4 regions of the Paenibacillus sp. FSL R7-0048 genome follow, and region 3 is predicted to be linked to each of the others. Evidence: riboswitches for the same ligand, from Rfam matches in the RefSeq annotation. Region 3 holds a riboswitch; each other region holds the start of a gene.
What was found. Region 3 has a riboswitch for cobalamin ahead of NSQ91_RS03920 (S-layer homology domain-containing protein). Riboswitches for the same ligand answer to the same signal wherever they lie in the genome.
Positions count from the first base shown of each region.

Region 1: linked by a shared signal. The riboswitch ahead of metE (5-methyltetrahydropteroyltriglutamate--homocysteine S-methyltransferase) and the one ahead of NSQ91_RS03920 (S-layer homology domain-containing protein) in region 3 are both predicted to bind cobalamin.
Region 2: linked by a shared signal. The riboswitch ahead of NSQ91_RS06935 (RCC1 domain-containing protein) and the one ahead of NSQ91_RS03920 (S-layer homology domain-containing protein) in region 3 are both predicted to bind cobalamin.
Region 4: linked by a shared signal. The riboswitch ahead of NSQ91_RS02455 (anaerobic ribonucleoside triphosphate reductase) and the one ahead of NSQ91_RS03920 (S-layer homology domain-containing protein) in region 3 are both predicted to bind cobalamin.

Region 1 covers NZ_JBBORF010000001.1:5,098,267-5,106,612, reverse strand. Annotated here, with positions in the region: gene NSQ91_RS22815 (response regulator transcription factor) at 1-677, shown strand, start outside; gene NSQ91_RS22810 (sensor histidine kinase) at 674-1,681, shown strand; gene NSQ91_RS22805 (ABC transporter ATP-binding protein) at 1,767-2,537, shown strand; gene NSQ91_RS22800 (FtsX-like permease family protein) at 2,512-4,461, shown strand; gene NSQ91_RS22795 (DedA family protein) at 4,479-5,102, shown strand; gene NSQ91_RS22790 (undecaprenyl-diphosphate phosphatase) at 5,153-6,013, shown strand; cobalamin riboswitch at 6,113-6,318, shown strand; gene metE (5-methyltetrahydropteroyltriglutamate--homocysteine S-methyltransferase) at 6,474-8,346, shown strand, end outside.
Region 2 covers NZ_JBBORF010000001.1:1,590,719-1,599,064, reverse strand. Annotated here, with positions in the region: gene NSQ91_RS06935 (RCC1 domain-containing protein) at 1-1,708, opposite strand, end outside; cobalamin riboswitch at 2,119-2,310, opposite strand; gene sigK (RNA polymerase sporulation sigma factor SigK) at 2,738-3,289, opposite strand; gene NSQ91_RS06925 (Piwi domain-containing protein) at 3,408-5,525, shown strand; gene NSQ91_RS06920 (helix-turn-helix domain-containing protein) at 5,693-5,881, shown strand; gene NSQ91_RS06915 (hypothetical protein) at 5,915-6,337, opposite strand; gene NSQ91_RS06910 (hypothetical protein) at 6,303-6,689, opposite strand; gene NSQ91_RS06905 (hypothetical protein) at 7,182-7,586, opposite strand; gene NSQ91_RS06900 (RHS repeat domain-containing protein) at 7,592-8,346, opposite strand, start outside.
Region 3 covers NZ_JBBORF010000001.1:896,877-905,222, forward strand. Annotated here, with positions in the region: gene NSQ91_RS03895 (tetratricopeptide repeat protein) at 1-719, shown strand, start outside; gene arcC (carbamate kinase) at 756-1,706, shown strand; gene NSQ91_RS03905 (hypothetical protein) at 1,899-2,480, shown strand; gene NSQ91_RS03910 (transposase) at 2,502-2,795, shown strand; gene NSQ91_RS03915 (cellulase family glycosylhydrolase) at 2,865-4,586, opposite strand; cobalamin riboswitch at 4,928-5,128, shown strand; gene NSQ91_RS03920 (S-layer homology domain-containing protein) at 5,292-8,346, shown strand, end outside.
Region 4 covers NZ_JBBORF010000001.1:561,476-569,821, forward strand. Annotated here, with positions in the region: gene NSQ91_RS02445 (ribonucleoside-diphosphate reductase subunit alpha) at 65-2,398, opposite strand; gene nrdG (anaerobic ribonucleoside-triphosphate reductase activating protein) at 2,454-2,969, opposite strand; gene NSQ91_RS02455 (anaerobic ribonucleoside triphosphate reductase) at 2,966-4,951, opposite strand; cobalamin riboswitch at 5,194-5,428, opposite strand; gene NSQ91_RS02460 (MTH1187 family thiamine-binding protein) at 5,807-6,115, shown strand; tRNA gene NSQ91_RS02465 (tRNA-Thr) at 6,209-6,280, shown strand; gene NSQ91_RS02470 (hypothetical protein) at 6,515-6,682, shown strand; gene NSQ91_RS02475 (hypothetical protein) at 7,122-7,301, shown strand; gene NSQ91_RS02480 (undecaprenyl-diphosphate phosphatase) at 7,501-8,304, shown strand.

The DNA.
Region 1 (8,346 bases), 4.2 Mb from region 3:
ATGACCGTGGACTTGTGGCTTTGCTGCAGGATTATTTACATAAGTTTGGATATGAAACGCAGGCGGTGAGTGATTTTGAGCGGGTCCGCACTCAGTTTGAGGCGTTCACGCCACATCTGGTACTCCTTGATGTTAATTTGCCAAAATACGATGGTTATTACTGGTGCCGCCAGATTCGCGGAATTTCAACCTGCCCTATTCTTTTTATATCTGCCCGCGATGGCAAAATGGACCAAGTAATGGCGCTGGAAAATGGAGCCGACGATTATATCACTAAGCCTTTTGATTACGAAATCGCGATGGCCAAAATCAAAAGTCAGCTGCGGCGCGCCTACGGCACCTATGCCGGTGGGAATAATGAACGCACACTAAACGTTGCCGGAATGACGCTGGATGTAGAGCGGCTAATCCTTACCCGAGGCGAAGCTAAAGTGGACTTAAGCCACACGGAAGCCAAGATACTAGATGAGCTAATGCAAAAATCAGGCGTCATCGTTACCCGGGACAGGCTGCTCGAAAAAATCTGGGATGATCAAGCCTTCGTGGATGAAAATACCTTAAATGTATATGTTACACGTGTACGCAAAAAACTTGCCGCTCTCGCTATCACAGATGGACTACAAACCGTGCGCGGTCAAGGCTATCGTTTGATTCCGAATTGGGGGGATGAGGAATGAAGTTGTTATTACGGGAACAGTTCCCCCTGATCGTGGTCTATCTAGCCCAGCTAGTCCTGATCACATTAGTGTACCGGCTGGATGGAGGCAGCGGTCTGAATGTAAGTTTATATGCCGCGCTACTCAGCACTTGTCTACTGATTGGCTACCTCGCTTACCGTTACGTCACCAATCGCACGTTTTATGAACGTTTGGAGACTACGCCCTCCTCTCTCGATGAGGCAGGTGGCCCTACACAGGATTCTCCGCTAGCCGTAAGCTTGCGAGGTTTACTGGGGTCGCAATTCCGCCTCTACAAAAATGATTTGCACAGCTACCGCCACAAATTAGAAGAACATATTCACTTTATTAATCAATGGGTACATGGCATGAAGACGCCGTTGTCTGTCATTCATCTGATCATTCAGGATAAGGATGGCCCTCCTTTTACGGCAATTGGTGATGAACTGGATCGTCTGAAAAAAGGACTGGATACCGTGCTTTATACGGCCCGTCTGGATACTTTCGAGCACGATTTTTATGTGGAACGGCTGAATTTGGAGACCATCGTACGTGGTGTGACCTCTGAGCAGAAGCGTCTTTTTATTCGAAAAAGAGTATTTCCAGCTATACAAATAGATGAGCAGATTACCGTAACCACGGATGAAAAATGGCTCACTTTTGTCCTTACGCAGCTGATTACGAACGCTGTACGTTATACGACAGAAGAGGGCAAACATGTTTATTTCCAAGGGATGGTCACGGAAGATAAGCAGACTGTGCTTGAGATCCGGGATGAAGGAGTAGGCATACCAGCAGGAGATCTGCCGCGCGTGTTCGATGCTTATTTTACCGGGGTGAATGGACGAACCTTCCAGGAATCTACGGGGATGGGTTTATATCTCGTGAAGCAGATCTGCGGCAAGCTTGGACATGAGGTGAGTATCCGTTCCGAAGAAGGAAGCGGGACCACCGTGCGGATTGTATTTAGGGAGCAGCATATAACAAACCTTACAAATGTGTAAGGGCATTGTAAGTTTCAGAAATAGCAGCCTATGTGTACACTTTGTATAATGAAGGCAATCCAGTCGAAAGAAGGAGAGGTAACACTTGCCCATTCTAGATGTTCATAATTTATCAAAAATATATGAGGGTAAAGTGTCCACTCAGGCGCTGAATCATATCCGCTTTTCTGTAGAAAAGGGGGAGTTTGTTGGCATAATGGGTCCATCCGGGAGCGGGAAAACAACGCTGCTCAACACGATTGCCACCATCGACCAACCGACCTCCGGTCAGATTCTGATCAACGGCCGAGATCCTAATCTGCTTAGCAGAAAAGAAAAGGCGCTTTTTCGCCGTCATGAGCTAGGCTTCGTCTTTCAGCATTTTAATCTACTGGATACGCTCACTATAGAGGAAAACATCGTATTACCTTTGACGCTTGCAGGTGCTCGTGTCCCAGAGATGGAGAGCAGGCTGAAAGAGGTCACTACCTTGCTTGGCATCGAACATTTGCTGAAGAAGCGCACGTACGAGGTCTCAGGCGGACAAATGCAGCGGGCGGCTATCGCCCGGGCGATGATTCATCGTCCATCGTTAATTTTGGCGGATGAGCCCACAGGCAATCTGGACTCCAAAGCCTCAGGGGAAGTCATGAATATGTTGACAGAGGTGAATAAGGAAGAAGGAGCTACGGTACTGATGGTCACACATGACGCAGTGGCTGCAAGCTTTTGCAACCGGGTCATCTTTATTAAAGACGGACGTTTCTATAGTGAAATGTACAAGGGCAGTAATAGAGGCGCTTTCTTCCAAAGTATTATTGATATGCTGTCTCTGCTTGGGGGAACCAGCCATGACCTTTCGGCAATTCGCTTATAGGAATGTAACACGTAATAAACGCAAATATGCCGCTTATTTTGTCGTCAGTGCTTTTTCGGTGATGATCTTTTTCGTGTGCGCTTTGTTTATTTACCATCCGGATATTTCAAAGAGCTTAATTTATAGTACGGCGGCTCATACGATGATGGTGGCAGAGGCAATTATTTATGTCTTTTGTTCTTTGTTCGTACTCGTATCCGTTGGATCCTTCCTGCAGTCGCGCAAGATGGAGTTCGGAATTTTATTGATGCACGGAATGACGAAGAGACAGCTGAACACCATGGTTTTTCTGGAAAATATGATGATCGGCACCTCTGCCATCCTGACAGGTACCCTTCTCGGGTTACTTCTGGGCAAATTATTTTTGATGATCGGATCCACTTTTTTGGGAATTCCCCTGTTAACCTTTCATCTCCCATGGCAGGCACTTGTGCTTACGATCTGCAGCTTCGTGTTATTGTTTTTTCTGATATCGCTTTGCACCTTTGTTTTTATCGGCAATGAGTCACTGATGCGTCTGTTTCAGGGAGAGCGTAAGGCAGAAGAAGAACCCAAAGTATCCTTTGTATTATCTATTATTTCTGCTGTACTGCTGATCAGTGGTTATTATATGGCGGCTACTGCAAAAGCTGCTTCCGTAGAGAAAGTCATGTTTCCGGTCGTTGCGATTACGGTTATCGGGACGTATCTCTTTTATACCCAGCTAAGTATTTGTTTGGTTAAGCTGCTTAAGGACATTCGGCGCTTGTATTGGCATCGTACGAATATCATCACTTTATCCGGTTTGTCCTACCGCTGGAAAGAGAATGGCCGAATGTTTTTTATGGTGACGATTGTATCCGCAGTCTCCTTCACTTCCGTAGGGGTATTTGCATCGATACATACACTTTCCAGAGAGCTGAAATTGGATTATCCTGCAGCAGTGGGTTATGTAGCCAAAGGAAATCAGACGGGTGTACCCTTTGATCAGCATCTGAACGAAATTAAGGAAGAGCTCAAGACGCACGGACTCCCTTATGAAGCGCTTAGTATCCCGATTAAATATGCTGAGGTCGAAGCTCAGACTGGACCCGATCGCACTTTACGCCTTCCCTTGATTGCTTTCAGTGATTATAATCTCGCCCTGCAACGTGCAGGTTTCCCAACAGATGAGCGTGCTCTGGTGGGCAACGAAGGTCTGGTGATGATTGGTTCGCAGCGGGATCGCAGTTTAACAGAAGGCAGAGTAAAAGCGGTCTATTCCTTGCAGCAAGGACTTGCCATTAAAGAAATAGGTTATACCGAGCAAGTCCCCATTGCCGAATATTTATTGCCGGAGCTGGATGGTAGAGATGGCGGGGATTTTAGTGGTGTCGTGATCAGTGACGAGCTTTACAGTGCTATTGATCCCGTGCAGACGGATCTTTATACAGGTTTTTATGTAGAGGATTTTCCGCAGACGGTAGGTATCGCAGCTGATCTTGCCCATAAAGGCAAACAGTCCTATGAAAGTGATTCTCCGTATGCGATTGTGATCAGCGGCACGCTGTTTGAGCTTCAGAAAACATTGTATAACACAATGCTTTTTGCTTCCTTGCTGGTGGGTACTGTCTTTTTTATTGCGGCAGGCAGCTTTCTTTACTTCCGGTTATATACCGATCTTGATCATGATCGCAATCAATATTCCACTTTGTCCAAGATGGGACTTACGGATAAAGAACTCAATCGAATAGTTACGATTCAGCTGTCTTTGTTGTTTTTTGTGCCGGTCGGAATAGCTATTTTACACAGTGTGTTTGCCTTTATTGCGCTTCAACGGTTGTTCTACTTATCTATCGCAACGGAGACAGGCGCGGTGTTACTCGGATATTTGGCTGTTCAAGGACTATACTTCTTTTTTATTCGCAGCCGCTATTTACGCAACCTGAAGAAGAACTTGATATGAGAAATGGGGGTAACAAGATGCAAGCATGGATTACAGATTTTATGGAGCAGTTTGGTTACTTCGGTATTTTTCTGATGCTGGCCTTTGAAAATATATTTCCACCAATTCCTTCAGAAGTGATCCTGCCCTTTGGAGGATTTATGACGACTACGACGAGCTTGACGATCCCTGGTGTAATCATTGCTGCCACGGCTGGTTCACTACTGGGTGCAGTAATTCTCTATTATATTGGCCGATTATTGGATGTGAGCCGGTTAGAGAAACTGGTTGAACGCTGGGGTAGCCTAATTAGGGTCAGTAAAAAAGATATCCACAAGGCTGACGCCTGGTTTGATAAATATGGCTACTGGACTGTATTGTTTTGTCGGATGGTTCCGCTGGTCCGCAGTCTGATTTCGATTCCGGCGGGAATGTCGGGCATGAAATTTGGAGTATTTATGATCTTCACAACGATTGGCACATTGGGATGGAATTTGCTGCTTGTGCTTATTGGCGCGGTATTGGGCGAATCCTGGGAAGACATTGCCGTGTACATGGATGTGTACTCCAATGTAGTCTATGTACTAATTGCTGGCGGATTAGTTATTCTTGGGTTTCTGTACTTCCGCAAACGCAGCCGGAGAATGAACACTGAGGGCTAAGCGGGTAGTGGACTGATAATAGAAATGACTATTAAAAAGGAGGGAAACAAATGGAGCTATTAACGATTATTAAAGCCATTATTTTGGGGCTTGTTGAAGGTTTAACCGAATTTGCTCCAGTATCCTCCACGGGTCATATGATTATTGTTGATGATATGTGGCTGAAATCACAGGAGTTATTTGGACAATATACAGCAAATACCTTCAAAGTAGTTATTCAACTGGGTTCAATATTAGCGGTTGTTGTGATCTTTAGAAATCGGTTCATTGATTTGTTAGGCTTAAAGCGTTTCAGCCGTAAGCAGTTGGATCCTGTAACAGAGGAGCTACCGCAGTTGGAGCAGGGCGGGCATCTCAAGCTGACTCAGGTTCTGGTAGGGTTAGTGCCTGCAGGTGTGTTAGGTGTTCTGTTTAATGATTATATTGATGAGCATTTATTCTCTACCTCAACAGTGTTAATTGGTCTAGTGATTGGGGCTATATTAATGATTATTGCCGATCTGTTTGGGCCGAAGAAGATCAGAACTGAGAGTGTAGATCAGATTACATACAAACAGGCACTTGGTGTAGGTCTTGTACAGTGTTTTTCGTTATGGCCTGGATTTTCACGCTCGGGCTCGACGATTTCTGGTGGAGTACTCCTCGGGATGAGCCATCGTGCCGCTGCTGATTTTACGTTTATTATGGCAGTACCCATCATGGCAGGTGCCAGTCTGTTGTCACTGATGAAAAACTGGCAATATTTCACCATGGACGCGTTGCCGTTTTTTATTGCAGGCTTTATTAGTGCCTTCCTATTTGCGCTGTTATCGATGCGTTTCTTCTTAAAACTGATCAATCGTATCAAGCTCTTACCGTTTGCTATATACCGTATAATTCTTGCTGCTGTAGTATATTTCGTATTTTTCTAAGTCCGTTATAAGGAATCGATATAACAGAAGCCCCAGTAATCTATTGCAGATTGCTGGGGCTTTCACGTATGATGACATCAGATTAAGACACTCAAATGATGAATGATATCGGAGACAGGTGCTGACCGGAAAATAGTAATTCGGTAGGCTTAATAGGGAAATTCGGTTCGAAGCCGATGCGGTCCCGCCACTGTAACGGAAGAATCTCGAGCAACAGAGGTCACTGGCAATTTACTACTGCTGGGAAGACTGCTCAAGATGTTGACGCCGCTAGCCAGGAGACCTGCCTGTTTCAACAGCACTGCTTCACCTACGGAAGATAGGGAGGTGTTAGACGTTAACCATGGGTATATCATGGGCGTCTTTCCCTTTGACTTTTTTAGGGAAGGGCGCTCTTTTTTATAGGAAAGCAAGTAGCTTTGGAGTTTGAAATAAGAGATGGAAGAGGGAGTGTATCGAGATGACGAATAAAGTAAAAGTAAGTAATCTTGGATATCCGAGAATCGGAAAGAACCGCGAGTGGAAAAAGACACTGGAAGCCTACTGGCAGGGGAAAATAAATGAAGAGCAATTCCGCTCCGAAATGGCAGCAATTCAGCTGCAGCATTTGAAGACCCAGCAAGAGGCAGGAATTGAGCTTATTCCGGTGAATGATTTTACTTTTTATGACCATGTGTTGGATACGGCTGTTATGTTTGGAATTGTACCTCCACGGTACACGTATGATGGCGGCGACATCGGGCTTGATCTTTATTTTGCAATGGCCCGTGGTAATACTGAGGCTACTGCCTGTGAGATGACCAAATGGTTCAATACGAACTATCACTATATCGTTCCAGAGATCGGCACACAAACACCACGCCTGACTGAAAATAAACCTCTAGCGGCTTATCGTTTTGCTAAATCGCAGGCAGGGATTGAAGGTAAACCGGTACTTTTAGGTCTGTATACCTTCCTTAAGCTGTCCAAAGGTTACGCAGCGGCAGATATCGCCAAGATTGCTGCACGTTTTGTTCCAGTCTATGTTCAACTGCTACAGGAACTGAAGCAAGAAGGGGTAAGCTGGGTACAAATCGATGAGCCAGCGATTGTTACAGGCATAAGTAAAGAAGAATTAACACTGCTTAACTCGATATACACAGAAATTGCCGGCTCCGTGCCGGGCTTGAATATTATTTTACAGACGTATTTCGAAGCTGCTGAACCGTTGGAGGCACTGCTAGAGTTGCCTGTTCAAGGCTTGGGTCTTGACTTTGTGCACGATGGTGGAGCGAATCTGGCTTCTATCGAACGTCTTGGCTGGCCGAAGGACAAATGGCTGGGTGCCGGAATTATTGATGGACGGAACATCTGGCGTTCCGATTTAGACGCTAAGCTGCAACTGGTAGAAAAGCTCAGCGTTCATGTGCCGCTTGATCGTCTTATTCTTCAGCCTTCTTGCAGTCTGCTGCATGTCCCAGTCACCGTTCAAGGTGAGGTGAAGCAGAAGGCGACAGTTAAGAATGCGTTAGCTTTTGCCGATGAGAAGCTTGCAGAGCTTAGTTTGCTCGGAGCAGCCCTCGCAGATAAAGGAGAAGCTTCTAAAGCAGCGCTGGCCGCTAGTCGTGAAGCTATTGCAGCATTCCGCGCACTACCTGAGCGTGGCCGTAAGGATGTGGCGGAGCAAGTGCTTGCACTTGCAGCTTTGCCGGACCAACGCAGTTTGCCTTTTGCTGAACGCTTAAAGGTGCAGCAAGAGAAATGGCAGCTTCCACTTCTGCCAACCACTACAATTGGTAGCTTCCCGCAGACAGTAGAAGTGCGTCAGGCGAGATTGAAATGGCGTAAAGGGGTCTGGAATCAGGAGCGTTATGATGGATTTGTTCGTGAGCAGATCGCGGATGCAATTACCTTCCAAGAAAAGCTAGGTCTGGATGTTCTGGTCCACGGTGAGTTCGAGCGTACAGATATGGTGGAGTTTTTCGGAGAAAAGCTGGATGGATACTTGTTTACTAGTAATGGCTGGGTTCAATCCTACGGTTCCCGTTGCGTTAAGCCACCGGTGATCTACGCGGATGTTGCATTTATACAGCCTATGACTGTTAAAGAAAGTGTCTATGCACAATCGTTGACGAAGCTTCCGGTTAAAGGAATGTTGACGGGTCCTGTAACTATCCTCAATTGGTCATTTGTACGTGATGATCTCAGCCGGGAAGAGGTAGCCAATCAAATTGCTCTTGCCCTTCGCCATGAAGTAAAAGCGTTGGAAGATGCAGGCATCGAAATGATTCAAGTGGATGAGCCGGCTATACGTGAAGGACTTCCGCTTAAGGCAGAAGACCGTGAGCATTACC
Region 2 (8,346 bases), 690 kb from region 3:
ACCTATTAGCGGAATCATAAATATATTCGTAATCCTGTCTAATAGAAGGTTGTAGAACTGTTACTGGAATATTTGAATAAGAAATTAATGAGTCATTCCCTAATTGACCCTCTGTATTATTCCCCCACGTAATAAATGAAGAGCTAGTAAGTGCTATACTATGCGAATTTCCAGCATCTATTTTTATTACATCATTCAGAAAACTCTTACCGCCTATCGCTTTTACTTGAGTAGGAGTAAGTTTTCCTAAAGTTGTGCCATCTCCAAGTTGGCCCATGCTATTCTCTCCCCAACTCCATACTGTTCCATCTGACTTTAGTGCTAATGAATAATTACTTCCACCGCTAATAGCAATTACATTATTTAATAAACCAACTCCGTTTGGGCCCTTGACTTGGACTGGATAGCGCCGTTCTACTGTAGTACCGTCTCCAAGCTGCCCTTTATCATTTTGCCCCCAGCCCCATACTGTTCCATCTTCTTTTAAAACCAAATTGAAATTGTCCCCAGCACTAATAGCTTTAACTCCTGTTAACAAAGAAGCATTACTGGAGCCCATTTGCACTTTACTAGGGAAACTCTCATCATTAAGAGATCCATTTGCTAACTGACCATGATTATTGCCTCCCCAAACATAAACAGTTCCAGTTGACGAAAGTGCTATAGAATGTATTTCACCAACATCAACAGCAATAATATCCATAAGATTCCCAACCCCGTTAACACCTTTAATTTGTTCCGGAGTTGTAATAAGTTCTAATCTATCGACTCCCACTTGCCCTCGTTGATTATCTCCCCATCCCCACACTGTTCTGTTAGATTTAACAGCGAGGGTATGGTAAAATCTACTACTGATATTATTTACATTTGATAATCCAGAAATTGGAGTTGGAGAGACAACAAAATCAGTCTGATCTCCAGCAGGTCCCAAACCCAAAAAACCATAATAATTGAATCCGAAAGCCGTCACTGTACCGTCAGTTTTCAAAGCATATGAACTAAAAGTTCCACCAGTAAATCCTTTATTCATCGACACCACATCGGTTCCAGCCAACTGAACTGGTTTATTGCTAGATGGAGTAATAAAGTCCCCCAACTGTCCCATTTCATTACTTCCCCATAACCATAGATTCCCATTTTTTTCTATAAAACCACTTTTATCTATACCAGCATATATTTCCCCATGTTCTAAAACACCCCGAGTTAAAGTAGAGGGTAAACTCTTTGCGCTTTCATTTAAAGACATGATTTTGGAGTTATTATTTTGAGATATAGATTCTATTAATAATTTTTTTTTAGCGCTCTCATTGCTAACAATTTGAAACTTCAGGAAGTAGCTATCATTTAATTTTTCTCCATTTATATCCTCAAGTGAGTAAGGAGGAATATGTAATGTATAATCATGACCATCTTTCAATTCAATTTGTGGACTAATTATCAGTTGATCCCTCTCAATTGATTTCTTTATATTTATCACCTTATTACTATCAAAATCTACTAATCTAATTAAATGAAAAAAATTCCCTTCTCTAATAATGTTTTTTAAATTCACCTTTAACGAGGAATCCTCCAATATGCTTATTATTTGTGTCTCAGGTGCAATTAACTCCTTTTGTTGATTTACACCATCCGCACTCACTAAAGATAACTGACTAATCGATATAACTAAAAGAAATAAGATAATTAATAACGAATAATATTTCTTCATATTTATTTTTCTCTCCCATTTAATAAATAGTTCCAGTTAATTAGTTGTTATCTACGATACTAGATAGGATGACTGGGATAATAAACTTCGGATCCAGCAAAATAACTAAACAGACAATACAAATGATCGTGTAAAACCAAACAGCTCATAAAAAAATCAACAAATTCTTAGATATTGAAAGATACTTTCATTTAATCAAACCGTAACTTTTTTTTATTTTTGTCCGAAATCTATACATCGACAACATGAAACTAACTAATAATTACTTCATTCCAAATGAACCTTTACCATTAATAATTTATTAACAACATTATTTCCAATGTAACAAGTACTTTATTAAAGTAATTCTATAAAAGAGTTTCACTATTGAATATAGACATAAAAAAACCTCCTTCCCATCCTCGTGGGATTCGTTGGATATATTTATGGCAGGCATTCTGGCTTCGCAGTTCATTAAAAAACCCACCATTAACATTAAGCAGTTAATGATGGAATTTTAATGTGCGTTCACAGTGGCGGGACCGCGTGGGAATTTCACCAACATTCCCCTTTTAAGCTAGATAGGATATTCCTATGCAATCACCATAAATATTAACAGGAATAATATACCATGAATTATTATGAAGTGCGACAGACAAAAACACCTAAGGAAGATTCGTATAATGGAATTACCACCACATCCATTGCGTGGGAGAATGAAACCATGAGTTACACACACCTTAACAAAACCGAACGCAGTCATTCACTTCGCTTGGGATGGACCAATCACAGATTGGCAAGTAACTAGACAAAAATCACTCCACCATTGATAGAGAGTGGAATAGGGGGAGTAGCAGTATGATGACACAGTAGAGATTGCGCAGACTACCTACACAACATCAAACCTCTCCTAATCAATGGGATGATCCATAGTGCAAAGGGAAAAATTCCCCATCATGTTAACGATAAAAAAACAACTTCTCCGTAGAAAAGTCGCTTTTCAAATCTCTACTGTCTATCGAATTCTATTTTTTCATAACTTAGAAGACCCTACCGCTTAGCCTTATAAAACTCATGATAAAGCTTCATGAGCGCCCTCTTCTCTATCCTCGAAACATAACTCCGCGAGATCCCCAACCCCTTAGCAATCTCCCTCTGTGTCCTCTCTTCCCCACCCCTATCCAATCCAAACCGCCCAACGACAACTTCTTTTTCCCGGTCATCCAGAATATCTAGGTTACGATATATCTTACTCTTCACGATCTTAAGATCGACTTCTTTAATGACATCATCCGCTTCGGAGCCAAGGATATCGATAAGTGTAATTTCATTACCTTCTTTGTCCGTCCCAATTGGATCATGCAGGGATACGTCTTTACGAGTCTTCTTCAAGGATCTTAGATGCATCAGGATTTCGTTTTCAATACAACGTGCTGCAAATGTGGCTAGTTTGGTTCCTTTGTTTGGACGATAACTCTCAATAGCTTTAATCAGGCCGATGGTGCCGATGGAGATCAGATCCTCCATGTCCTCTCCGGTGTTATCGAATTTCTTGACGTTATGGACATGATACGATGTAAAATCACCTTGTAATAAAATAATATCTTAGAACCCTTATTTAAAGATGCTTATAGATGATGCATGGGATATATTGTATAGTTAAAATATGCCATATGGATTTTGCGGTATAGGCCAATAGGGAGAGTGAACAGAACAGATTATGAATACACCACTAACACACTACGTACTTACAGAATGGGAATCAGACACGAATACAAATGTTCTAAATATTCATTTATATACGCTACCTGTGCGTAATGTATTTGAACAACATACAGAAAACGGAAATGCTTCTTTTGATTTAAGAAAATTAAACAGGTCGCTTGTTATCGATTTTTTCAATCACTATATTGCAAGCTGGCAACCTATTGAAAATTGGGGTGAGTACACATTCACTCAATATGAAATTCGCTCAATTAATCCCACTATCCTAGCAGAGAGAACTATCTTGGAAAGATTACTTTTAAGAACTATTGAAAGTGTTCAGCCAAAAAAAGAAATTGCTGCTGGAAGTCGGAAATTCACGTGGTTAAAAGCTGAAAAAGTCGTAGAAAATATTTCAATACATAGGGTTATACAATGTGATATTACTGTAGGCTATACGGGCAAAATTACCATTGGTTTTGATTTAAATCATAGTTATCGTACAAATGCATCGGTATATGATTTAATAAAATCAAACGCAATTTTTAAAGGCGATCGAGTAATTGATATATATAACAATCTTCATTATGAGTTTGTGGAAATCTCCAATTCTACAATCAATGATGCAATTCCAGAACTTAATCAATCAGTTGTTAGTTATTTTACTAAAGAACGAAAGCAAGCTTGGAAAGTTGATAAACTTGAACAGAGTATGCCTGTTGTCTATCTAAAAGCATTTAATGGAACTCGCATTGCTTATGCACCAGCTATGCTACAAAAAGAGCTTACTTTTGAGTCACTTCCTTCTAGTGTAGTGCGTCAAACATCAGAAATTTATAAACAAAACGCAAATCAAAAAATTAAAACATTGCTGGATGAAATACAAAAAATATTAGCACGCACTGATAAAATTAAATTTAATAGACAAAAGCTCCTAGTCCAGCAAGCTGGGTATGAAATATTGGAGTTGTCAAATCCTACTCTTCAATTCGGAAAAAATGTTACTCAAACACAGCTTAAATATGGACTTGATAAGGGCGGTGTAGTAGCCTCAAAACCTTTATCCGTTAATTTACTTGTATACCCAGAACTGATAGACACAAAACTCGATGTCATAACTGACTTTAATGATAAATTGAATGCGCTATCCCATAAATGGGGTGTACCATTATCAATCTTAAAAAAATCAGGAGCCTATCGGAACAAATCTATTGATTTCACAAATCCACACCAACTTGCCATCCTGCTTAAAGAGCTTACGAAAAATTCATTTCAAGAGTTGACGCTCGTGATAATCCCAGAAAAAATTTCAGGCATGTGGTATGACACGGTAAAGAAGGAGTTCGGAGGGAATTCTTCAGTACCGACTCAGTTCATAACTATGGAAACTCTTCAAAAAGCTAATGACTACATTCTAGGCAATATATTATTGGGGCTTTATTCTAAATCAGGCATTCAACCGTGGATCTTAAATTCATCCCTATCATCCGATTGTTTTATTGGACTAGATGTATCTCATGAAGCTGGCAGACACTCTACTGGTATTGTACAGATCGTAGGAAAAGACGGCAGAGTATTGTCCAGTAGGGCAAATACCTCTAATGAAGCCGGCGAAAAAATCCGCCATGAGACTATGTGCCAAATTGTGTACTCAGCGATAGATCAATATCATCAACATTACAATGAAAGACCAAAGCATATTACGTTTCATCGTGATGGTTTTTGTAGAGAAGATTTAGATAGTCTAGACGAAGTGATGAATAGTTTAGGTGTAGAATATGACATGGTAGAAATTATCAAGAAAACGAATCGTCGTATGGCTCTAAACGTTGATAAGCAAGGTTGGGAAACAAAACCAGGGCTTTGCTATGTTAGAGACGATCTAGCGTATGTCATCGCTACTAATCCTCATCCTCGTGTCGGTACAGCTCAACCAATTAAAATCATCAAGAAAAAGGGATCACTACCAATCGAAACAATAATTCAAGATATTTATCATCTTTCGTTCATGCATATTGGTTCCTTATTAAAATGTCGCCTTCCCGTTACTACATATTATGCCGATTTAAGCTCTACTTTCTTTAACCGGCAATGGCTTCCGCTCGATTCTGGCAAATCGCTACATTTTGTATAACAAATAAACCTCCCACATACTGGGAGGTTTATTTGTTATTATGATAATCCAGAATCTAATACATTTAGAACAACATATTTTTTCGTTTTTACATGTTGTTATTTTATTTCTCACCAGGAAATAATACAGCATCGATCAATACATCATTATCAAACTGTTCAAAATAAATAAAAGAAATCCTTGAAACACAAGGAATTAGTCAACGAGAACTTGCACGAAGAATGAACATTCGACCGAGTACAATTAGCCATCTCTGCTCCGATAAAGTGAATGCAGCTTACTTCGACACCTTGGAACAGATTTGCCGAACACTCAACATCAGCCTAAACGAACTTCTTGTACTGGAAGATGACTAACCTTGCCGCAAACTAAAGCACAGATTATCGTTATTAAATCTGCCTAATGCCCAGCGGCAAGCCATCGAAATCAACTAATTGCTGTGAGGACATCATTTCTTTTATTGATGCCCGATGATGCTTGCTTAGTTCATCGGGTAGCATTAAGCCATTTTGTAATGCTAGTATCATGGCTCTTTTTTCCACCCTAACAGCTTCCAAATCCATAATGATGCTACAAGTATAGTAATCATTGAACTTAGGTGGATACTGAATGATACTTTCTAAAGGTATTTTCTCAACGGGTCTGTATACTAATTCCACTCTTGTTCGTTCCACCACTTCTTCAATTCCTTTCCATTTCCTCTCTAACTTTTTATCATAGTTATGGCAATAAGCATGTTGCTTTCTTTGGTCTTTTCGCCCAAAATATCGAGTTCCTTCACCCGTATTGGAAGCAATGAACAGATTGCTCATTGCTCATTGGATATGGAATATCGAAAGCCAATTCAATTCGGTTAAGGTATACTTTCTGCGAATGTTTATATAAGGTAACAAGCAAGCGTTGAAACTTAACTAAGTGGTCTGGATGAGTTTCAATTTGTAACGTGTACTTCCTTGATTTTTTCTGACACCATGGTTGATACCGCAAATAAAGATAAGCATCATCCATTGCTAGATGCCATTGGTATACATAACCTTTGTGACGTATAGTTGGTTTAATATCAAACCAATCTCGAAATGACAGTGCGAGTTGATTGTAAAAGCTCACTGTCACTCCATGATATTCAAGTGAAACTTTATCAATAGAAATTTGTATGTTGTTCATGCATTCCCCCACGGCCAAAACTTTTGACGTATTTGCCGTTTGTATTATAGTAATGAGGGAGTCGGTGGCTAGCCTTTAACACATGACCTTCCCTATGCAAGATGTTAAATTACGTCCTGTCAGTGTAATGATCGAGCCATCCATTCATTAAGTTGTGAAAAACCTTATGATTAAGTATCTTCTCGCTATGGCTATCACAGTAGCTAATTTACAGGTGCAATTGATTTGAAAAAAAAGAGGATAACGTAGATAACAAAAACAGGTCAATCATGGTGGTATCTGACCATAATCGACCCTTTTTGTTACGAACTAGCGTTATTTAGGTTATACTTTTCAAGCAATAATGTGCGTACAACATAAATCATGAAATTCTTATAACGGTATTTCATGGGTAAAGTGTGTTATGGTTGAATGATGGGTTCATTCGGCACTGGGTAGCCGCACGAAAAAACAACCTTGAAAGGCACGTAGCCAATCAAGGTGTTCATTTTTTCACTTCATTCCATGATAAGGGTCATCGACATGACCGTCTAACTCATCAATTATCTCGTGAATAACTGTCCTAATCTCATTTCTCACATTACCAGTTAGTAAATTTTTCAGGTGTATATAAACCTTTACTAAACCTAGCCGTCCGATAATCAATGAGATTAGCTCAATATCATGTAACGACTCCTTATTACAAATACCAATTATCCATTCTTCAACCCTATTTCTTAATTCAGAGTCGATTAACTCATACGTATGCCACTGTCTGTCTGCTAATTCAACTAATGACTCTAATGCAACTCCAATATCATTTTTGTTTGAACTATTCGACGAGATGAATTCCTCAAACAACTCTCTTAATTGGGTTGTGGAAATGTAATCAGGCAACGATTTATAATAATCCAACAAAATTATTACCTCCCAAAATCAACAGGTATGTGCGTGATATTACTTGGATTTCTATAGAATTTACCATCTTGACCAAGCAACTTGTTTCCAACTTTAATTTGTGCAGTCCAACCGCTTCCGGAATTGCTACTAGGAAATTTAGCAGCAGCATTCGCATCAGGAGCATGCCATTTTATTTCAATTTTTGTACCGTTAATCTCATAATTATACTTGTACCCATCTGCTATTGTTGCGGAAGGTTTAAACCCGTTGGCAGCACCGTTAGGAACCATGCTTTCCAAATTCTCTATTGGAACTTTACCATTCTTTAGCATTTGCTGAGCAGCAAATTGAGGGTTATAAGTTGTTAATGCTTTTTCAACTTCACCGGTCCCCTTAGTATTATTCCTTTGGGTATTGACTTCTGCTCTCAACTTACTAGAAGAATTAGCGCTATCCGTTGGTATTTTTAAATTTTTAGGTAAGGTCCTTGGACTTTGTGTTTTAACAAACTTAAATTCACTAACTAACCATTTTGGAACTGTATAAGCTCCTCCTCCACCAGAACCCCCAGACGATTTTCCGCCCATTTCATGCATATTTCCTGTTGGGTCAATATATTTAAGCGGGTTATTTATAACATAAGTATACAAATTCAAGCTCAGCGGATTATCAATCTGCCCCTCATACGTATCCTCATTTAAAAAACGCCCCATACTCGGATCGTAATACCGTGCCCGAAGATAGTATAATCCCGTTTCAGCATCATACACTTCACCTG
Region 3 (8,346 bases):
CCGAAGAGCTGGGTCAGGAGAGGGTCCTCCGTATTCTCAATAAAGAAAAGCTAACGCTTCATCCACGTATTCAAAGCGCTCAAGAGCTAGCTCGGGCAGAGGATTTCCGGAAAGCAAGTTTGGTTATGGAACATGCAGTGCAAGAGGACAGTAATAATTCAGACTTCTATTACTATAAAGGATACTTCTTAGGGGAACTCGGGAGATATGAGGAAGCTCTGGCAGCCTATCAACAGGCACTTACTATTGATCCGGATGACCTTGATTTCTATTTCTATACCGCAAATGCCTACCGAATGATGAAGCGATCCGAGCAAGCGTTAGCAGAGTATGACAAAGTGATAGAACGCGATCCTGGCGAAAGCTTCTTCCGCTATCATAAATCCAATTATTTAAGAGAGTTGGGCAGGCATGAGGAAGCGGTTAAAGTTATGGATCAGCTTCTGGAACAGCAGCCTGAACGGTATGATTTCTCGTTTCATAAGGCGAACAGCTTGAGATCACTTGGCCGGCATCAAGAGGCAGTTGAGGCGATTGAGAACGCAATTGCTAACGATCCGAGCAATCCTTTATATCATCATCATAAGGCACAGTCACTTGGTTTACTTGGTGATCATGAAACGGCGATTCAAGAAATAGATATTGCTATCAGCTATAATCCTGCCAATCCGGATTTTCACTCCGCGAAGGAACAATTTCAGCTGGCCCTTAAACGCTAATAAATGAGGATCAACTGATCCGTCAGGAGGAATGGAATGAGTAAATTTATAGTTGTAGCCATTGGCGGTAATTCATTGGTGAAAGACAATGGCCGCGATTCTATAGAGGATCAATCTGAAGCAGTACGTGAAATTGCTGTCAATATCGCTGATCTGGTGCAAGCAGGCAACGATGTGGTGGTTACTCACGGCAACGGTCCACAGGTTGGATTCGAGCTGAGACGAAGCGAGGTGGCTTCGGAAGTCACTGGAATGGATGTTACTCCGCTGGTCAATTGCGTGGCGGGCACGCAAGGGGGCATAGGCTATTTAATTCAGCAGGCCTTAACAAATGAATTCATTCATCGCAGATTAGACAAAAAGGTTGCCACAGTCATTACTCAGGTCGAGGTTAGCAAAAATGATCCGAATTTTCAGTCTCCCTCGAAACCAGTGGGCTCCTTCTTCACGCTTGAGCAAGCAGAGGAGATGAAGCGTGCCAAGCCAGATTGGGTCATCATTGAGGATTCAGGACGAGGTTACCGCCGTGTTGTTCCATCGCCTAAGCCGATTGATATCGTTGAAAAAGACGTCATTAAATCACTCATTGAGACGGGTTATGTGGTAATCGCTGTTGGCGGAGGCGGGATTCCTGTGATCAAAACCGAAAATAATACCTACGAAGGTATCGATGCAGTCATTGACAAAGACTTTGCTACAAGTCTGCTGGCCGAACAGATCGATGCAGAATCTCTTATCATTACAACAGGAGTTCCTCAGGTATGTGTGAATTTCGGTACGCCTGAGCAGAAGGCTCTTGAAGAAGTTACAGCGGCAGAAATGTTGGTATATGCGGAGCAGGGTCATTTTCCTGCTGGCAGTATGCAGCCTAAAATTGAAGCAAGTCTTGGCTTTTTGAAAAAAGAGGGACGCAGAGTTATCATTACCAATCCGGAAAATATGAAAGCTGCGATGAGCCAACAGGCTGGCACACATATTGTAAATTAATAGGATCTAATTTATCTCATCATTTCATGGAGACCGCCACTGATCTAAATCAGGGCGGTTTTTTGACATATTCATGAATTGTTATCTAACTGTTGCTTTCAGATGGCCATATTCTGGTGAATAAAAGGAAGATAAGAGGTAAAACTATGTCCACTATAGAGAAAAAAATACATTAAAATGCGGGGGTAAAAGATGATATCGAATAAAGGAACAACACAACGTTTTACCAGGGCTACAATTCTTTGTTGTATTTGTGCATGTACGGTATTGCTAAGTGGATGCACTAAAGCAGCGGATGAGACTCAAGTGCCTACTCCAACAGCTCAAGTAGAAACCGCAGCACCTTCTGCAGAAGCAACTACACCTGTACCTACGAATAACGCAACAGAACAACCCCTAACATCTGCGTCACCCGGCTCAAATACTGGGAAACTTCCAGAGGGGGTTAGCATTCAGAGAGTTATCAAGGAGGTTTCGTTAAAAGATAACTATCATAAAAAGGTTGAGCTGCTAACTGACGGAGGCAAGCGGGTCACCATCACAGATCCGAATCAAAAGATTGTTTTGCAGCAGATTGAATATGACGGAAGGATCACTGCGGTTAAGGGTAAACAGGTTACTGTTCAAGTGGAGGGCGGTAAAGAGCAAACCTTAACGATTCCTGATCATATAGTCATTGAAGATGAAGACAAGCTCGGATTGAACAATGGCGTTGAAATCGAGTGGACGGTAAATGCAGACGGACAAATCGAAAGTGTGGAACTGGACGATTAAAAAATTACCGAGGTGAGCTGGATGAAATTTCTAATCGTACTTGGTAGTATTCTTGTTCCCATTGTTATGCTGATGTTACAGGGGAAATCGATAAAGTGGCGTATGGTTTTCAATGTTGTTTCGATCTTAAGTACGATTATCTTTGGAAATATTTCCGCCTTGGCGATTTACGAGATATTAAGAGATCGCGCTGTGTTTATGACCTCGATCCATGCGATATTTTTGAATCCAATGTTTCTTATTACCGGAGCCTATCTTGGCGTATATTTAATTTATCGATTGATGATAATTTCGTATGATGAGGTTTATATGTGATAGGTAGAATACAAATAGGGATGTTCCCTGAAGGGACACCCCTATTTGTGTTGTTAACAGGACCGATGCTTAAGAGGACTTTCCTACAACGTTTGTTCCGCTCTTCGTGATCTTGTAGGTGATAATATCCCCATTCCAGAAGTGGAACTTCAGGATAACCTCGCCGTCTTTAACATCTTTAAAGAACGCGGGAAGCAGCTTGATTTCTTTAGTGTTATAAGAAGGTGAGAAGGTATTGCCGAATTCCTTAAATGGAGTCCAGTCCTGCGGACCTGCATTGCCACCAGCGGTATACACAGCTTCCATTGTGGCAAGCTGGTTACCATTAAAGGTGGTCGGAATGGCAAAGGATTCAGTCGTGCCTTTTGCATCGCTTAATTTAGCTGTGTCATACACAATGACCTTAAGTCTCCACGCAACACCCTTGTTGAATTTCAGAGTCAGCACGGCATTTTCACCGTATTTTTGGGAAGCTGTGAGCTTTTTGAGTTGGCTGGCTTTGAGGGTAAGCTCCTCACCATTTAAGGTGTAATCTTTACCTTTGGTCAGATACTTTCCGTTGGCACTAATGGTGGTTAGCTTATTGCCGTTCAGGTTTAGCTTAACCTTGGTATCTTTGATTTGTGCACCTTTTTTTAGGTAGACCAAATCGCTTTCGGTGCTGGAGGAACGCTCCTTCAGACCAGACATTAATACATTGTGGAGTTCAGGATCAGACCACTTATAAGTTTTACGGTTGAAATGCTGCCCGTTATCCCAGAGCATGGAAGTCATTTTCTTTTCTTTCAAATAATAAGTCAGATACTCAAAGAATTTAAGCTTCTCGCCCTGTTCAATCACACCCGTGTCTTTATCGAAACCTAATAAACCAAATTCGCCGACGATGACAGGGATGCCTTTAGCTACAAATGTATTGTAAACGTTATCAAAAGTTTGAGTGATATCGTTTTTTGTATCTTTTTCAAACGTGGTGTAGCCGGCAATGTTCACACTAAAAGGCCAGAAGCCATAGAAGTGAACGGTCGCAATAATATTTGGATCGTTCAGAGCCGTAATCGTCTTATAGAGATGATCCATTCTTGTTTGCGTAGGTGAAGACTCTAATGAAGGTAATACAAGTGGGCGGAGGTCGTTTTTCCCACCGGATTTCCGCACGATTTGATAGAAAGAGTTATTAAGTTCAGTAAGCATTTGCTCCATTTTTGCTTCGTCCGTGCTTCCACCATCGGTGAACCGAGGCTCATTTATGCTCTCGAACATCAGCTTATCGGATTTGTCCTTGAAGCGATCGGCAATTTGAGTCCAGGCTGCATCATAACGCGCCAGCGTTTCATCGTGTTTTTCTTCCATATGGCTTACCCATAGCCAGGAATCATGATGGACATTAATCATGACATAAAGCTTGGCGTCCAGTGCCCAGCCGACAACTTCTTCCACACGGTCGAGGTAGGCCTTTTCTAGGGTATAGTCTGGTGCCGCACCCATGTGAGTATCCCAGGTCACAGGAATCCGAATGCTTTTATAGCCTTGAGCGGCGATCTTTTTAATAAGATCTTGGGTCACACGTGGATTGCCCCAGGAGGTTTCATCCTCACCTGTAGCATCTAAAGTATTGCCAAGGTTCCATCCGGGCTGCATTTCGTCTACATAGGATTGGATCTTACTCTTTGGCGCTGCCTTAGCTTGTTGCTCGTCCTTAGTTGCAGCTGCGGCCATGGATGAGAACAGAGAGAGCAGAAGAGCGGTGACAAGTGTCAATGATAAGAAGGATTTCTGGATTCGCGTAGTCATTGAATTCTCCTTTGTGAGATAAATTTAGGATGCTTGGACCTGGCTTTGACGCTGTACTCGGTGGTTAGATGAATACAAACACCTCCAGTTTTATTTTGTAAACGCTTTCTGAATATACCCTAACATAGAATACACTTAGCGAGTACCTTACTAATTTGTGGTAAATTCATATAAGAATTAGTGATTTAAATTAATTTACCCCACACTTGGATAAAGAAATTATTTGAATAACCCTACTCGTAGAAATTGGTTATTCAATAGGATTATCTCTAGCTGCCCGTTATACAAAAAAGAAATATAACATGACAAAAGCATATATATTAGATATGATGAAGCATGAAAATTTAAAATTAGAAATAGGTGCCAACTATGAATGTTGCGGAAGTACAATCATAGATTGGTTAAATGGAAAGCGGGTGTGAATCCCGCGCGGTCCCGCCGCTGTGAAAGAGGAGTCCTTGCAAAATGCCACTGGGAAACTGGGAAGGCAGCAAGGGTGATGATACTTGAGCCAGAATATCTGCCTTTTTCTGTTACACCATCAAACTCTACGATCGATAGAGAGGTGCTTGAATAGTGTTTGCCAGCTATTACTGTGGTTCACTATCTTAACCTCTTGACGTTTATGTTGAGTGGTTTTTTTGTGGTTATGAGAAAGTTTATTCTGTTTTTTATCATAGGTATGAAGGGAAGGGTTATGGAAAAATGAAGAAAAATAAGTTTTTAGCGTGGTTACTTATTGTAGCTGTATTTATTACGACATTCTCTACAAGTGTAATCCCGGCTCAAGCAGATGGAGCAAGCTCTACCCTTAAAGGGTATGTATCTGTATCCGTAGAGAAATTCACCTTAGGCCAAGGGTATATTAAGGAACCTATTAAAGTTCCGATTTATGAAGGCGATAATGGCGCATCTTTAATAACACGTGCGCTAGGTGATGGGAATTATAGATATTTAGGAAATATAGATAGTGGTTTTTATTTATCAGAAGTTAAAGATAGTGGCAGAAGCGAAGTCAATATTCCACAATATATTTTAGATATGATTTCAGCCGATGGGAATACAGTCAGCACTAAAGCAGACCCCGAGTGGTTAAGTCAGTTTGACTACACCTCCATGTCGGGTTGGATGTATGCAGTAAATAATGTGTTTCCTCCGTTTGGGATGACCGATTATAAGCCTCAAGACGGTGACATCATTCGAACTCAGTTCACCACTTATGGCTATGGTTCTGATCTTGGCGGCTGGGGGGAAATCCCAGTTCAACTTGCCAATAAGGATGCTTTAACTGCGGAAATCGCCGAGATTAACAGTGCCCCTAATAAAGAAACTATTTTGGACAGACCAGTAGTGCAATCGGCAGTTTATGAAGCCTATTCCGTGCTCGAAAACATGGCAAGCTCTCAAATAAGTGTAGATCATGCGCTTGTCGGTCTTAATAATGCATTAGACATAGAACCCCCTGTTATTACAGTAAGTGGCATACAAGATAAACAGGAAGTATCCAATAAAGAAATAAGCTTCAAAGTAGCTGTCACAGACAATGTATATAGTGACATTACTCCAGAAGTGAAGCTGAATGGAGTTACTTTATCACCTGCAAATGGGGAGTATAAAGCTACTCTGAATTCAGGCAGTAATGCAATTACTGTAACGGCTCTTGACGGAGCTGGAAACAAAACAAATGTAACTTATCAGGTTACTTACAAACTGGAAACTTCAGTTGCCGTCAAACAACAGTTAGATAAAAACCTTGCTTATATTTTAAATACTGTAAAGAATCCAACGTTTGGAACAGGCAGCGGAGAATGGTCGATCCTTTCTCTGGCCCGGGCGAACTATACAGTACCTAACGGTTATTACGATCTTTATTACAACAATGTAGCAACGAAAATAGCATCAATCATTAAAGAGGATGGAAAACTCGACGCCAATAAAAGCACAGAGAATTCCAGAGCAATATTAGGACTTACCTCTATCGGAAAAGATATCACAAATGTTGCGGGATATGATCTGAGAAAAGCACTCGCTGATTATCAATATATCCAAAAGCAAGGCAATAATGGTCCGATTTTTGCTCTGATTGCGCTAGATAGCCATAACTATGAGATTCCTGTAGTTGATGGAGTTACAGAACAGACCACAAGAGAAAAACTAGTTCAGTACATTTTAGATAAAGAGGTTAAAAAAGGTACAGCAGAAGCTGGTGGCTGGGAATTAGGCGTAACCAAAGCCGATGTCGATATGACTGCGATGGCGATGCAAGCTCTTGCACCTTATTATGCATCCCGTGATGATGTAAAAGCTGCCGTGGATCGGGCCATCCAATGGCTGTCCGATAACCAAAACAATCAAGGCGGATTTACAAGCTGGGGAAGCACTAGCAGCGAGAGTATCTCGCAGGTAATTGTAGCCTTAACTGGTGTAGGCGTAGATCCGCACACTGACGCTAGATTTGTTAAAAGTGGAAATTCGCTTATTGATGCATTACTTAGCTTTGCTGCACCTGAGGGTGGATTTAAGCATATCCTCACAGACAAAGTGGACAATATGGCGACGGACCAAGGTACGTATGCTCTTGTGTCCTATGATCGTCTGATCAATCATAGCAACCGTCTCTTTGATATGAATGATGTGCAACTGGAACAACCAGAAGAACCGGGGCCTGGGCAACCAGAGGGTCCGAAAGAACTTCCGTTACCTTCTGGGGAGAACCCGAAAGTTGAAATCCCAAATGACGCTAATGATTATATCGTTCCGATCAGCGCTGGAGATAGCAACAAAGAAATCACAGTAGCTATTTCAGAAGAAAATCAATCAAAGGTTAGTGTCAATTTACCAAGTAACAGCGACCTTCCTCAGATAGAGGCCATAAAAGGTAACGTATCTGTAGTCATTCCTAAGGGTGCAAAAGTTACGAGTGGGGATGCCTCAACGATTGAACTGATTTCAGCTTTAACCGGTGCAGAATCTGCACTAAAAGATAGTGTGAATCAGATTATTCCTGGGGACAAGAAGCTTGATAACATTCTTCAAGCATTTTCCATGGGTGGTAGTGCAAGAGTAGAATTTAGTCAATTTATTACGTTAACCTTTAAGGACCTTAAAGGAAAAGAAGCTGCTTATATTCAAAATGGCACCCCTCATGCCATTCAAAAATTTGCAAGTGATGACTTAGGTTTTGCAAGCGGTAAGTCTGAGTATGCCTATGATAGTGGAAATGACTTAATTGTAAAAACCAATCACTTCACTGACTACATTGCGTATGCTTCCAGTGCAGTACAAACACCTGGCGGCGACGGTGGTAACGGTAATGGTAGCGGAAATGGTGAAGGAAATGGCGGCAACAATGGTGGCAACAATGGTGGCGGAACCACTCCATCGAAACCATATGTAATCCTGTCCGTGGATAAGCTTACGATTAATAAGGGATATGTTGTTCCATCTGTACAGGTAGAGCTACAATCTGGTGACACAGTGTGGTCTGTACTAAAAAGAGTGCTGGATAGCCGCGGTATCGACTATAGAGATTCCTGGAACAGTGACTTTGGAAGTGTATATGTTGAATCCATAGCTGGTGATGGGGAATTTGACCATGGCAGCGGCAGTGGATGGATGTATAATGTGAATGGGAAATATCCTAATTATGGAGCATCTTCATATGACCTAAGTTCCGGGGACAGAATTCAGTGGCGTTATACTACGAATTTGGGTGTGGATCTAAATGCACCGATACCAACTACAAGCCCTACTCCAACCC
Region 4 (8,346 bases), 340 kb from region 3:
AGCCCAAACATTCCTCGCAGTTACGAAATTCATCATCGTTTTTCTATTCAGGGCACTAAGATAATTAGCTAGCGCAAGATTCACACTCTTCTATAGTCAAAGCACGGCTACGCACATAATAAGTTGATTTCAAGCCGCCCTTCCAGGCATTCAGATGCAGTTCCAGGAACTCGGTAGCCTTGATGTCAGGACGGACATACAGGTTGAAGCTTTGACCTTGATCGACGTGACGCTGGCGAGCAGAAGCCATGCGGATCGACCAGTTTTGGTCAATCGTAAATGCTGTCTTATAGTACCAGATCGTTTTGTCGGACAGATCCGGTGCTGGGTTAGCAATCTTATAAGTTGTTTTTTCTTCATAGGAAAGCAGTTCATACAGCGGATCAATGCTGGCGGTGGAGCCGGCAATAATCGATGTAGATCCATTCGGCGCAATGGCGAACATCCAAGCGTTACGTACGCCGTCCTTAGCTACTTCTTCTTGCAGCTCGCGCCATTGCTCAGTCGTTACATATTTACCTTCTTGCTCACCGCTAACATAACCGCGGGAAGTGAAGTATGCGCCAGTCTCCCAATCGGATCCAGCAAATTTCGGATAACGGCCTTTTTCACGGGCAAGCTCCATGCTCGAACGAACCAACAGGTAGTTGATATGTTCATATAAATGATTGTTATATTCTACGGCTTCATCGGATTCCCAACGAATGCCCTTGAGTGCCAATAGGTGATGCAGGCCGAATGTGCCGAGACCTACTGCGCGGTACTGGCTGTTCGTGTATTGTGCCTGCAGAACTTCAATATTATTAATGTCGATTACGTTATCAAGCATACGAACTTGGATCGGAACAAGTCTTTCTAATACGCCAGCTGGAATCGCCCGTGCTAAGTGAATCGAATTCAGATTGCAGACTACGAAGTCGCCAGGGATTTTGGAAATAACGATCCGGGTCTGGCCATCTTTAGTTACTAATTCTTCTTGCTCAATAACTGTTGCAGACTGATTCTGCATAATTTCTGTACACAGGTTGGAGGAGAAAACCATACCTTGATGACGGTTTGGGTTAGTCCGGTTCACGGTATCGCGGTAGAACATGTACGGTGTACCTGTTTCTAGCTGTGATTTCATAATCCGTTTCATGATGTCGATCGCAGGAACAGTGATCCGGGATAATTCCAGGTTCGCTGTAGCTTCAGCATATTTTTCACGGAAAGTACCTTTGCCAAGCTCTTCATCGTAGAAATCTTCCAATCCTAGTGGACGGCCATTTTTATCTGTCCAGCCCATGACCTTTTTCACCTCATGAGGGCAGAAGAGGTTCCAATGGCTGCGCGATTCTACAGCTTCCATGAACAGGTCAGGCAGGGAGACGCCATGGAACACGTCATGTGCACGCATGCGCTCGTCACCGTTGTTCAGCTTAAGATCGAGGAAAGCGAGAATATCTTTATGGAATACATCAAGATAAACAGCTACAGCACCTTTACGTGTGCCCAACTGGTCTACACTGACTGCTGTATTGTTCAACTGGCGAATCCAAGGGATTACACCGGAGCTTGTGTTCTTGTGGCCACGGATATCCGAACCACGTGCCCGTACTTTTCCGAGGTAAACGCCGATGCCGCCGCCCATTTTGCTAAGACGTGCTACGTCTGTATTGGAGTCAAAGATACCCTCTAGGGAATCGTCTACAGTATCAATAAAACAGCTGGATAGTTGTCCAGCGACCTTTTTGCCGGCATTGGACATTGTAGGTGTAGCAGCAGTCATATAGATGTTGCTCATAGCCCAATAAGCTTCTTTTACAAGCTCAAGACGTTTCTCAGCTGGCTCACGGTGCATCAGGTACATAGCAATAATCATATAACGTTCTTGTGGAAGCTCCATTACACGGCCGTCAAAATCATGCGCCAAATAACGGTCGGATAGCGTAAGCAGACCGATATAGTCAAACAAAAGGTCGCGTGTATAATCGATACACCCGCCTAGTTCGATAATTTGTTCTTTGGTGTAATGACTTAGAAGTTCTTCGCGATAGATTCCTTTTTTCACGAGATCCGTAATTAGTGGATACAATTCACCGTAAGGCTCTTCTGGATAAGCTTTGTAGCGGCGATGAACGGCAGCTTTTTTATAAAGGGTAGTCAGAAGGGCGCGGGCAGCTGCGAACTTCCAGTTAGGCTCTTCTTTTGTTACAAGCTCTAGAGCGCTCATGGTGAAGGCGTTGCTGATTTCTTCTCCGCTTACCGAGTCACGACGCAGTTTGGAATTCACTCCACGCAGCAAAGTTTCTTTATTTAGTTGATCGAGACCTTCCAGAATACGGTCAGCGTAGACGGAGAGACGGTTCTCATCAAAAGCCAGTTGGCGATTATCCGGTTTTACTACGAATTGCGGCATGGTTAGTTCATCCCTTCTTATTTCAAATTAATTTTCAATATCAAAAATTGATATATTATAGCGCAGCAGGCTGCCACAGAAAGACCTCCGAGCCGTTCATGCTGGCCGGAATGTCGATAATGCGTTGGTTGGAGCTTCCCCGGTAGAGAAGCGTAGTATCTTTCAGTTCTTCTACAAATCTTCCATCTATTAACACCTGACACTGTTTAAGTAGATTCCACTCCGGCGTACCGGGAAGGGCTGTAAGTTCTTCGTACGTATAACCACTGTAAATCCAGATTGAGAACCCTGGCAGTACAGTGCGAAGCTCATGAATGAACCCCAGCAACTCTTCTGCTGAGAAAAAAGGATCGCCGCCTGCCAGTGTCAGACCATCCAGCAAAGGGTTAGCGGCGATTTCTGCAATGATTTCATGTTGTCGTTCTAAGGTGAAGACTTCTCCATATTTAAAGTTCCATGTCTCGGGATTAAAACATCCCGGGCAACGATGGCGGCAGCCGCTGAGAAAGAGGACGGCCCGCATGCCCTCTCCCTCGTTAATCGACTCCGGATAGTAACCGCAAATATTCATAGATGCTTAACGCGATCCCGAACTTCAGCTTGTTTGGCGGCATTAAAGCGGGTCTGATAGTCGCCGGTTAAATAACCTGTAACTCTGCGCAAACGGCGGATGTGCACATCATTCTCATTTGCGTTGCAGGAAGGACAGTTTGTCCCAATTACGCCTTCGTATCCACAGCTGGAGCAGCGGTCAATCGGATGGTTAATGCTGAAATAACTGACCTGTTGTTCGAGCGCATATTTAATGATTTTGATAAAAGCCGATGGGTTGTTGCGGGCATTGCCGTTTAATTCGACATAAGAAATAGCCCCGGCATTGCAGTATTCATGGAAAGGAGCTTCCAAGCTGATCTTCTGAGCAGCACCCAGATCGAAGTATACAGGGATGTGAAAAGAGTTCGTATAATATTCACGGTCGGTTACGCCCGGAATGGAACCCAGTACCTTGCGGTCAACTTTGGTGAATTTACCGGACAAACCTTCTGCTGGAGTAGCGAACAGGGTGATGTTAAGATCCAGTTCCTCACTTTTCCGATCGCAATAGTCCCGCATATGACGCACGATAGCCAGCGCCTTGGCATGAACTTCCATATCCTCGCCATGGTGTTTGCCGTACATAGCTTTCATACATTCCGCCATACCGATGAAGCCAAGAGACAGACTGCCATGCTTCAGCAGATCGCCTACAGTGTCATCGGGTGCAAGATGTTCGCCGCCTTCCCAAACGCCTTCTCGCATCATGAAATCGGAAGCTTTAGCTTTTTGTGCGGTTTGGATGTGGAAGCGATGGAGAAGTCCTTCCAGCGCAATATCCATATAATGATTTAGATCTTCATAGAAGCCAGCTTCGTCTGCGACGGTACGTCTGCCTGTTACTGTGCCGTGTGCCAGACCTAGCCGAACCAGATTTAGTGTATTAAAGGAAAGGTTGCCCTTCCCAGAGCAATGATTACGCCCAAAACGGTCACCGAGCACTCGGGTTCGGCAGCCCATTGTAGCGAACTCCGTATCAGGATCACTTGAATCATAATACTGCAAGTTGAGCGGAGCGTCCAGATTAGCGAAGTTTGGATATAGTCTGCGCGCAGAACATTCAGCTGCTTTTAGGAACAGTTCATAGTTAGGATCGCCTTGCTGTTGATTGATTCCTTGCTTGCATTTGAAGATTTGAATCGGGAACACTGGTGTTTCTCCGCTGCCAAGTCCGTTCATAGTTGCGGTTAGCAGAGAACTGATCACAAGCTGACCTTCTGGTGAAGTACAAGTACCGTAGTTGATGCTGGTAAACGGTATTTGTCCACCGGATCGGCTGGACATGGTATTCAGATTATGTACCATACTTTCAGCCGCTTGCAGGGTTTCGATTTCGGTTTCCTTTAGTGCAAAACGGAACGCTCTTGGATATGACTCCGCCAGATCGGTCCGGCTCATCGTAATCTCGCCCAAAGATTCGTCAGCTTGTCCTTCTTCAAAATAATCCAGACCCTTGCGGAACAGCTTGGCGAAGGATTTGGTTACATAAGGTGCCAGATCGTAATCGAGTTTATTGGCGGATACACCACCATATTGAGCATTTTGCTGGGATTGGAAAATAATCGCTACCAGAGACATAGCTGTCATTATTGAGTTCGGAGGACGAACGCTGCCGTTGCCGGTATTGAAACCTTCACGGAGAAGTTTATCAAACGGGATAAAAATACAGTTCGTCGTTCCAATCGCGTATTGATCCAGATCATGCACATAGACGACATTGTCATCAATAGCCTGCACTAGCTGTGGCGGCATCGTAAAATTGCGGGCGTACCATTTTGAATATTCACTGCCGAACTTGCTCATTTTACCGGAGAAACTCTCTCCATTCAAATTGGCATTCTCGCGCAATAGGTCCATATCCCGACTGTCGATAATATCCCGGCCTAAATCAATGAGCTCTTCTAAAAGAACTTCCCGTGCATTTTCTACTCCATTAAATTGTCTCTCCAACAACGTCATTGTACAGCTCTCCTCTCAGTATAAAAGAAAAACATCTATCATCAAATCCATATATCCATAAGAAGTTGGACTGCTATAAGCAGTCGTATATTTGTTCAGATTACATAAAAAAAGCATCCCCTACCCGAGGATGGCAGAAAATGCCCGATGCGTTATGTAAATATCCACACGGATATTTGCAGAGGTCTCTACGTAGATGACCGCATGCGGACACCATCCCTGTTCCTCGCAGGCATCAATAGTTGGTGTCGTCGAAACAGGTAGGTCTCCTGGCTTCCGTGGGATCTCTCGGCGCCTTCCCAAGGGTGTTCCTAACCCTCAGTGGCATTTGCCGGGAGATGTGGATTCTCAAGCTTCCCAGAAGCTTAAGAAGGCCATCCGGTTACAGTGGCGGGACCGCAGCGGATTCTCACCGCGCTTCCCTATTAAGCTCTAAATCCGGTTAAGGATCAAAGCGCCTGTCTCCACTATATTTTGTTGTCGTTAGATAAAAATAACCCAAGATGTTGTGTTTGTAAACAGTTTTTTAGAAAACCCGCGCGGGGAGCGGGTTCTTTAAAAGTACTCCACAAATGATCCACAGGCTGTCCATAAGTAATCCACAATTGATCCACAGGGAGATGCAAAATGATTCATAAATTGTCCGAAAAGATGCCACAAAGAGTCCATAAATATAGTGCAGATGACCCTAGAATTTGCTCATGAGAAAATACTCTTAGCCCAAAGTCATATTTTGGAGTATTCAGAAGAAATAGAAGAGATAAGGGAGGATAATCTTGCTTAGTTTGTGACAGAGCGGTGGAATTGTTACAATGGAAGGAGACAGCTACTATAAAATTTCGAGGAGGTATTCTCATGCCTATTGCTGAAGTTACAGTTATTCCAATTGGAACAGGCAGTACCAGTCTTAGCAGCTATGTTGCGGATATGCAGCGGGTGCTGAAGACAGTAGAAGGGATTACTTATGAACTTACGTCTATGGGTACGATCATCGAAGGGCCTCTGCAACGCATTTTTGCCGCGGTAGAGGCTTTGCATGAGTCTCCTTTTGCCGCAGGTGCAGAACGTGTCTCTACCTCACTTAAAATAGACGACCGCCGCGATAAACCCTCTACTAGCCGTGGAAAGTTAGAGTCTGTGGAGCGTAAGCTACAGGTGGATTAGCAGTTTAGGAGGGCGGAAAACAGGGAGAAATAGGCTTGCGTTTCTGGCTGAAAGTTGTATAATATTTTTTGTTTGGCAGAAAAACAGCGTTAAGCTGGTGTAGCTCAGGGGTAGAGCAACGCACTCGTAATGCGTAGGCCGGGGGTTCAATTCCCTTCACCAGCATATCTAAGAATGGCGCAATGGCGCGGTTTTCCGGGATTCCGGGACCGTGCCATTTTTCGTTAAATCCCCCTGACTTCTTCCATTCTTCTACCCTTTATCCGAGTAAAGTGGGTGTCTCGTCAATTTTCTCCACTTCTTTTCGGGTTCCTAGAATAGAATCTCCGATACATCGGGGCACCGCTTCCTGCAGATTGGGGAGAACATGTGAATAAGTATCCAGAGTGATATTTATTGATGAATGGCCTAATCTTTCCTGAAGTCGAATATGATGGACAGCCAATGCCGTTCCCTGTTCTTCTGGAGAAACGTATCAAGGAAGATAAGACATGGCGCGAAATCGCTAATGAAAACGGTATGACTAGTGGTCACTGTCGAGCAGATGGAAGGTGTGGCGCAAGCTGACAGCAATCAGAATGAAGAATGGTGGAGGAGGAGCAGCATAAGCTGCTTTTCTCTTGCGGGGGCAGATCGGTTAGATGGTAATTACTATAAAAATAAAAAAGACACCACAAGGTGTCTTAGTACAGATACTTTTCGCTCGAATTTCACGAGCTCGTCAGTGAACTGAGTTCATAAGCAAGACTGGCTACGGCTAACAGATGAAGAGATAAAGTAATATCAATGTTAAAATGTGCGGTAATATTAATTTTCATAGATAACCACGCTCCTAAAGTATAAATACACATAAAGAAAACTTTATAAAGCGCTTGGCCTGCCATCATCAGTGCCAGGTAGCCATCCTGTACAGACGCCTTAGCGTTTCGACAATAACATTATACTTAATATTTTGTGTTTTGCCAAAAAAAGGACCCCCAATTCTTGGTCGGGGTGGCGGTTCTGTGTGGTTTCTCAGCGCTTTGGAATCATGATGGTCATTGAGGCTCCACGCACGCGGCTGCAGAATGATCAAATGGAAGTTACGTTTCGGTATTCATATCTGCTGCATGCTCTGAAATTGATTATCCAAAATAACGGGCAGCAAGTTCAGAAGGTTAACGGATTTTTTATTGATACAGGTTGAATTTAATGTTTGATACTGTTGTTATGCTAACGGGAAAGGATAGTTTAATAAAGGAGTTACTTAAGATTGGAATAATGAGCAATGTGACAATTATGTCATTCTGAATTGAATATTGTTAGGTTAATCGATGGGGAAGTTTACTTGTCTCCCTTATACTGGAAATTAAATGATTTTATTTCCGAAAGGGGACAATGCACTAATGACTGATGTAATTAAAGCAATAATACTTGGCATAATAGAGGGCTTAACTGAATTTTTACCAGTATCATCTACTGGACATCTTATTCTAGCAGGCGATTTGCTTAGCTTTGAGGGAGATGCTGCAATAACTTTTAAAATTGTTATTCAGTTGGGTGCAGTGATGGCAGTTTTAATTCTTTATTGGAAAAGGTATTTGGAGATTGGGGTTAATATGATTAGAATGGATTTTTCCAAAAGCAAAGGATTAAATGTCATTCATATGATTTTGGCTATGTTACCAGCATTAACCCTATATCTTCTCTTCAAGGACACAATAAAAAGCCAATTATTTGGCCCAACCCCTGTTTTGATAGGTCTAGTTGTTGGTGGCGTGTTGATGATCATTGCAGCGCGGAATAGGCGGACTGAAACCGCTGGTACTATCGATGGGATTAATTATAAACAGGCTTTCGGAATTGGTCTGTTTCAATGCTTGGCGTTATGGCCGGGATTTTCGAGATCAGGTTCGACGATTTCAGGTGGCCTGTTGCTTGGCACTAGCCAAAAAGCCGCTGCAGATTTTACATTCCTTATTTCCGTGCCTGTTATGTTTGGTGCAAGCTTGTTAGATTTGTACGATAGTCGTGATTTGCTGAGTTCTGACGATTTGCTTCTAATGTTAATTGGCTTTGCGACATCCTTTCTTGTGGCAATGATTGCAGTAGTGACGTTCATCAAACTGATTAAGAGACTTCGATTGGAGTGGTTTGCTCTATACCGGTTTGTTTTAGCAGCGCTCTTCTATTTAATTGTCATACAGTAATTAGGCAAATGTAAAGAAAATTGTAGCCTTAATGGATTACGA